DNA from 2 places in the Acerihabitans sp. genome. Region 2 is predicted to be linked to the other one. Evidence: predicted binding sites of a transcription regulator. Region 2 holds the regulator's gene; the other holds the start of a gene.
The links. The regulator ArgR, encoded in region 2, controls arginine synthesis, uptake and breakdown. The targets are predictions, from matches to a motif close to ANTGAATAAAAATACANT.
Positions count from the first base shown of each region.

Region 1: the regulator ArgR is predicted to act here: its motif matches at 1,499-1,516, upstream of argA (amino-acid N-acetyltransferase).

Region 1 is NZ_DASWOM010000006.1:52,482-55,851, forward strand. Features, by position in the region: gene recD (exodeoxyribonuclease V subunit alpha) at 1-120, shown strand, start outside; gene argA (amino-acid N-acetyltransferase) at 132-1,466, opposite strand; gene amiC (N-acetylmuramoyl-L-alanine amidase AmiC) at 1,697-2,956, shown strand; tRNA gene VGC33_RS01135 (tRNA-Met) at 3,330-3,370, opposite strand, start outside.
Region 2 is NZ_DASWOM010000041.1:18,126-21,495, forward strand. Features, by position in the region: gene mpl (UDP-N-acetylmuramate:L-alanyl-gamma-D-glutamyl-meso-diaminopimelate ligase) at 1-223, shown strand, start outside; gene yhcN (peroxide/acid stress response protein YhcN) at 485-748, opposite strand; gene argR (transcriptional regulator ArgR) at 1,202-1,672, opposite strand; gene mdh (malate dehydrogenase) at 2,126-3,064, shown strand.

The DNA of each region.
Region 1 (3,370 bases), on a different contig from region 2:
GCGATTACCCGCGCCCGCGAACGGCTGTCGGTATATGCCAACGACGCGGTGCTCAGCCAGGCCATCGACACGCCGACCGAGCGGCGCAGCGGCCTGCGCGAACTGCTGCTCAAGGGATAAATGGCGGACGGTCACTGGCCCGTCAGGTCCGCCACCAGGATTTTGGAGCGGCGGTGGTAGTTATACAGCGCCTGCTTCTGCTGTGGCAGCACTTCCACTTCCGCCGGGGTAAAACCGCGCTCCTGGAACCAGTGAATGCTGCGCGTGGTCAGTACAAACAGTTTTTTCAACCCCATTTGCCGCGCCTGCTGCGTTATGCGCTGCAACAGCATTTCCCCGCGCGAGGAGCTGCGATAATCGGGGTGTACCGCCACGCAGGCCATTTCACCCAGCCCTTCCTCGGGGAAAGGGTAAAGCGCGGCGCAGGCAATGGTCAGGTTGTCCCGTTCGATAATGGTGAATTTATCGATTTCCATCTCCAGCTGTTCGCGGGAGCGGCGCACCAGAATACCCTGCTGCTCCAGCGGCCGTATCAGCTCCAGGATGCCGCCGATATCATTAATGGTCGCGCGGCGTACCTGTTCCGCGCTTTCCATGACAATCTGCGTGCCGATGCCTTCACGGGAGAACAGTTCCTGCACCAGCGCGCCGTCATCTTGATAGCTTATCAGGTGACAACGGCGCACGCCGCTGCGGCAGGCTTTCACCGCGCCGCGTAAAAAACGCACCGTGCCGGACTGGTAGTCGCCTTTGTTTTCCAACGCGTCGATACGCAACTGGGCATCGTTGGGAAACAGTTCGGAGATGATCTCGCCCTTATCGTCAAACACCCCTTGGGAAGAGCAAAAACCAATAATCTTTTCCGCTTTGAGCTTGATAGCCATCTGCGTGGCCACCTCTTCCGAGGTCAGGTTAAAACTCTCACCGGTCACCGACACCGCCACCGGACCGAGCAGGACGATAGCGCCGCTGTCCAGCTGGCGATGGATTGCCTCGTCGTCGATACGGCGAATGCGCCCGCTGTGGCAGTAGTCCACCCCGTCGTCCACCCCGAGCGGCTGGGCAATGATAAAATTGCCGCTAACCACATTAATATGCGCGCCCTGCAGCGGCGTATTATTCAGGCTCATGGACAGCCGCGCGGTAATGTCCAGCTGCAGCAGGCCGGCGGCCTGCTTGACCAGCTCCAGCGTCGGCGCGTCGGTGACGCGGGTATGCTTGTGATAAATAGGTTCCAGATGGTGCACCGACAGATTGGCGTCGATTTGCGGCCGTGCGCCGTATACCAGCACCAGGCGGATGCCCAGGCTGTGAAGGAGGCCGATATCATTGACAATGTTGGCGAAGTTTTCATGTTCGATGGCTTCGCCGCCCAACATGACGACAAACGTCTTGCCGCGATGGGCATTGATATAGGGAACTGAGTGACGAAAGCCTTGGACCAGTTCAGTACTACGTTCCTTCACGGCAAATCCTCTGTGAATGATTATTCTGATTTTGTGTATTTTTATTCTATAAATGAGGTTATGGCAAGCAGCATTTATCCCCATCATTAATTGTAAAGAATCGAAAATAAACCCCGAAGCACTAAGCATAGAGGCTTTTAAGGATGACAGATACCGGCGGATTGGTTAAAGTTTTTGCCATTAAAAAAATGACTGTTTTTTCATTATAATAGCTTTTCCCCCGGGGGGACATGACCGATTCACATCATAATTCGGGGCGCAGGCGGTTGCTGCGTGGCGCCGCGGCCGCCTGGCTGCTGAGCCTCAGCCGCACCGGCATGGCGGCGCCGCCGCTGGTGGTGGCCGTGCGCATCTGGCCCGCGGCCAGCTACACCCGCATTACGCTCGAATCCCGGGCGCCGCTGCAGTACCGCCAGTTTATTCTCGCCAACCCCGACCGGCTGGTGGTGGATATCCAGGACGCGCGGCTCAATTCGGTGCTTGCGGGCGCCGGTCAATTGGTCAGCGAGGCGGATCCCTACATCCGACGGATGCGGGCCGGTCAGTTTGATCAACGCACCGCCCGGGTGGTGATAGAACTGAAACAGCCGGTCCAGGCGCGCTTTCTGGCCTTACCGCCGGTGGCGGGGTTCAAAAACCGTCTCATCATGGACCTCTATCCCCTGGCCGGCAGCCGCTCCGCCTTGCAGGACGACCCGCTGCTGGCGCTGCTGGAAGACTACAATAAGGGGGATCTGGCGCGCAGCCTGCCGCCGGAATCGCAGGCTCCGCGGGCCGGTAAAGCCGGGCGCGACCGGCCGATAATCATCATGCTCGACCCCGGCCATGGCGGTGAGGACTCCGGCGCTATCGGCAAATTCCGCACCCGCGAAAAGGATGTGGTGCTGAAAATTGCCCGTCATCTGCGCGCATTGATCGAACGTGAACCGAATATGAAAGTCTATATGACGCGCAATGAGGATGTCTTTATCCCGCTGAAGGTGCGGGTGGCGAAAGCGCGGCGGCAGCGGGCGGATTTGTTCGTCTCCATCCATGCCGACGCGTTTACCAACCGCGCGGCGCGCGGCGCGTCGGTGTTCGCGCTGTCCACCAAAGGGGCCACCAGCGCGGCCGCGCGCTTTCTGGCGCAAACCCAGAACGCCGCGGATGAGGTGGGCGGAGTGAGCAGAAGCGGCGACCGCTACCTGGATCATGCCCTGTTTGATTTGGTGCAAACCGCCACCGTCAAGGATAGCCTTAAGTTCGGCGGAGCGGTATTGCATCATTTGGGAAAAATTGCGCACCTGCACAAACGCAGCGTCGATCAGGCCGGTTTTGCGGTGCTCAAGGCGCCCGACATCCCCTCCATCCTGGTGGAGACCGCGTTTATCAGCAATGTGGAAGAAGAGCGGCGCCTGCGCACCACGCGTTACCAACAGCAGGTGGCGCAGTCCATCCTGGCGGGCATCAAGTCCTATTTCGCCTCGGGCGGCGTAATCTCGGGCCGGTAAAACATGGCGTATTGCCCGATATCGTTAAAATCCCCGCGGCCGGCCTAACGCCGGCTCTACGCAGGCCGCCTTGGTCATTGGCACAAGCGCTGCCGGGGTTTTGCGGCGCCGGGTATCCCCGCCGTTTCGCCCAGGCTGAAACCCCTATAAAATCTGCCCGTCGGTCCAGGGAGTCGATTGGCCGCCACCATATGGGGTAATAATCGCGGCGACCGTCGTCACGCCGTTAAATGAAAGGTGTTACCCAGGGGATAAAAGATTATATCGGTGATTCTATAAGGGTTGCGGCTGTCGGCAGAAAAATGCCAAGAATGAGGCGAACGGAAAAACAGGATTAAATGCGGCGAAGAGAGGAATTCATACTTGCTAAAAATGGTTGCGGGGGCCGGATTTGAACCGACGACCTTCGGGTTA
Region 2 (3,370 bases):
TTTTTTATTCCAGCCCCAGCATATTCCCTGGCAGGTGAGCGAAGTGGCCGAAGCGTGCGTGCAGCCGGCCCATTGGAGCGCTGATGTCGATACCCTGGTGGAAATGATTGTCAAAACCTCCCAACCCGGCGATTACATCCTGGTGATGAGCAACGGCGGATTCGGCGGCATTCATGAAAAACTGCTGGCGCAATTGAATCTCAAAGCCGGCATGGTGGCCTAGCAGCCGCGCAAGGCAAAAAAAAACCCCCGCAAGCGGGGGAAGGATCGTCGGATAGGACGACGAGAGGGAATCGGCAATTCGCGTCTTGGGTTATTACTGGACACAGGAATAACAGAGGGCGACGACGTTTTTGCCAGTGTGACTTTTGGCGTGAACTCTCTCTCTACTGCTTTATTAACGTCTGCAAATCATTGGCCCGGCCGCCTTCACCGCGCCGGCCTTTGGCCGGGCGAACATGTCGCGGCGCCGCCGTGTCGGCGCTTATTTATACAGCTCGGCCGTGGCGTGCCAGGTATCATTATCACGGGCTTCCGTGATGTGATAGGAGGTTGCGCCTTTGGCTTCGGCGGCCTGGTTCAGGGCCTGGTGAATATCGGAAGGCGCGCCCGCCTTGCCGGTTACGCTTACCGTGCCGAACGGCTGCAAGCCGCTGGCCTGTTCCTGCGAGATCGAATTCGCGGCGAAAGCGCCAAAGGACAAGGCTGACATTACGGTCATCAGTGAGACTGCGGTTTTAATTTTCATGTTATTACCTCTACATATTCTTGTGCGTAACGGTTTCATGCTGTTGTTTTTCGCCGGCGGTGCGCCGTCAACAGCCTGTGAAACGTGATGTGCATCACGAAGTAAAGTATACACTAGTAACGTGAGGTATTAATAGTTTGCTCATAATTTATTATGAAACTTTATTTGCGTTCTTTGCCATAATATAAGTAAAAGCTATTAAAATAGGTTAAAAAATATACAATTAATGTTAAATAATTGTAATTTCAAAGAGATGAAAGGTTTTAGCCAAACGTGCTGTCCGACGGGGCGCTTTTGGTGAAATCAGCCGCGGGGCATGTAAAACAAGGATTTCACACCGGCTTAACGCCACGGCGACGGCGTCCGTGGCGGTCGGAAAGGGGCCGGGCGATACAACGGCGATGAAAACCGCGGGCGATCGGCGGTTTCAGTTATAAGGCGCCAATCCCCAGCCTATAGCTCCTGATCGAACAGGATGAGTATGGCTTCGTAGAGTTGTTTAACGCTAAAGCCCTTGGCGGGTGTGGTAAAAATGGTATCGTCCCCGGCAATGGTGCCCAGAATGCCCTCGGACTTACCCAGGGAATCCAGCAGGCGGGCAATAAGCTGCGCGGCGCCGGGGCTGGTATGGATAACGATGACCGCGTCGTTATGATCGACATCCAGCACCAGGTTTTTCAGCGGGCTGCTGGTGGTGGGCACGCCCAGCTCCGCCGGCAGGCAATACACCATTTCCATTTTAGCGTTGCGGGTTCTCACCGCGCCAAATTTGGTTAGCATCCTTGATACCTTGGACTGATTTATATTTTCAAACCCCTGTTCTTGCAGCGCAAAAACAATCTCACCTTGGGAGCTGAATTTTTCTTCCTTAAGCAAGGCCTTAAAAGCTTTAACCAGTTCTTCTTGTTTTAGGTGGTTGCGCATATTTTCCCAAACCAGTAGCCGATATTGTAGTTTGAATTATGCATAAATTTGCATTTTTATGCAATAAAAATGCGATGTCGCCGCCTTATCAGCCAAATTGAGTCGGCAAAACGGTCAGCGTAGCAATATTTATTCAAATCAACCATGACCTGGCTCGCATATTTACTGGCATTAAAAAGTAAAGGGAATGTTATTAAAATGATGTTGTTTTGACCATTGCTGTCGGTGTAATGTGATCGATAACCACGGGTATTGAACGGCAGCGGCAGGCATTATCCGGTGAAGTCGTCCGGTATGGGAATAAGGCTGGAACTTATGGATAAGAAAGGGAAGTTAACGTGTCATTTCTCAAATTTGCGATCGCTGATTTGTTTTTACTCGTTTATGTCTCTATGATCATAACCAGATGATTTGACGGCATTTAATTTTTCCTATAATAATAAGGAGATTAGAATGAAAGTCGCAGTTCTCGGTGCAGCGGGTGGCATAGGACAGGCACTAGCCCTGTTGCTCAAAACCCAACTCCCCTCAGGTTCAGAACTCTCTCTCTATGATATCGCCCCCGTGACGCCCGGCGTGGCGGTCGACCTCAGCCATATTCCCACCGCGGTGAAGATCAAGGGCTTTAGCGGCGAAGACGCCACTCCCGCCCTGGCGGGCGCGGATATCGTGCTGATTTCCGCCGGCGTGGCGCGCAAGCCCGGCATGGACCGCGCCGATCTGTTCAACGTCAACGCGAGCATCGTACGCAACCTGATCAATCAGGTGGCGAAGGCTTGTCCCAGCGCGTTAATCGGCATCATTACCAATCCGGTCAACACCACGGTGGCGATCGCCGCTGAAGCGCTGGAGAAGGCCGGGGTGTATGACAAACGCAAACTGTTCGGTATCACCACGCTTGATATCATCCGTTCCAATACCTTTGTCGCCGAGCTGAAAGGCCTGCGGCCCGAGGACGTGGAAGTGCGTGTGATAGGCGGCCATTCCGGCGTCACTATCCTGCCGTTATTGTCCCAGGTTAAGGGCGTGAGCTTTAGCGAACAGGAAATTGCCGACCTCACCCGCCGCATCCAGAATGCCGGCACCGAAGTGGTGGAGGCGAAAGCCGGCGGGGGTTCAGCCACCTTATCCATGGGCCAGGCGGCGGCGCGGTTCGGCCTGTCGCTGGTGCGCGCCATGCAGGGTGAAGCCGGCGTGGTGGAATGCGCTTACGTTGAAGGCGATGGCGAATTTACCCGCTTCTTTGCCCAACCGCTGCTGTTGGGTAAGCAGGGCCTGGAGGAACGTCAATCCATCGGCACCTTGAGCGCCTTTGAACAACAGGCGCTGGAACAAATGAAGGATGTGCTGAAAAAAGATATCGAACTCGGGGAAAAATTCATCAATCAATAATGCGCAGGTAGCGGCCCCGTGCCCTGGAACCGGGGCCGGGCTGCCGTTACCCTTGGTTTCACCGCGCGCCGTCCCAGCGGCGTGCAAGCTGCTTTTGCCTGTGTATCCCCGCTGGTATTCCCTTCGGCTGCTTGCTCCCCATTCTGATGCCCTTTTAGCCCAGGCTTGGGCGGATATTTCCATCTGTTGCCGATTAGTCCCATCCGCTATTTCTGCAACCGCCAGCGGTTTTATTCTCGTCGTTCTTATAGTTCCTATATCAATCATTCTATTGATAAATATTGTTTATTTACAGTTTATGGGATA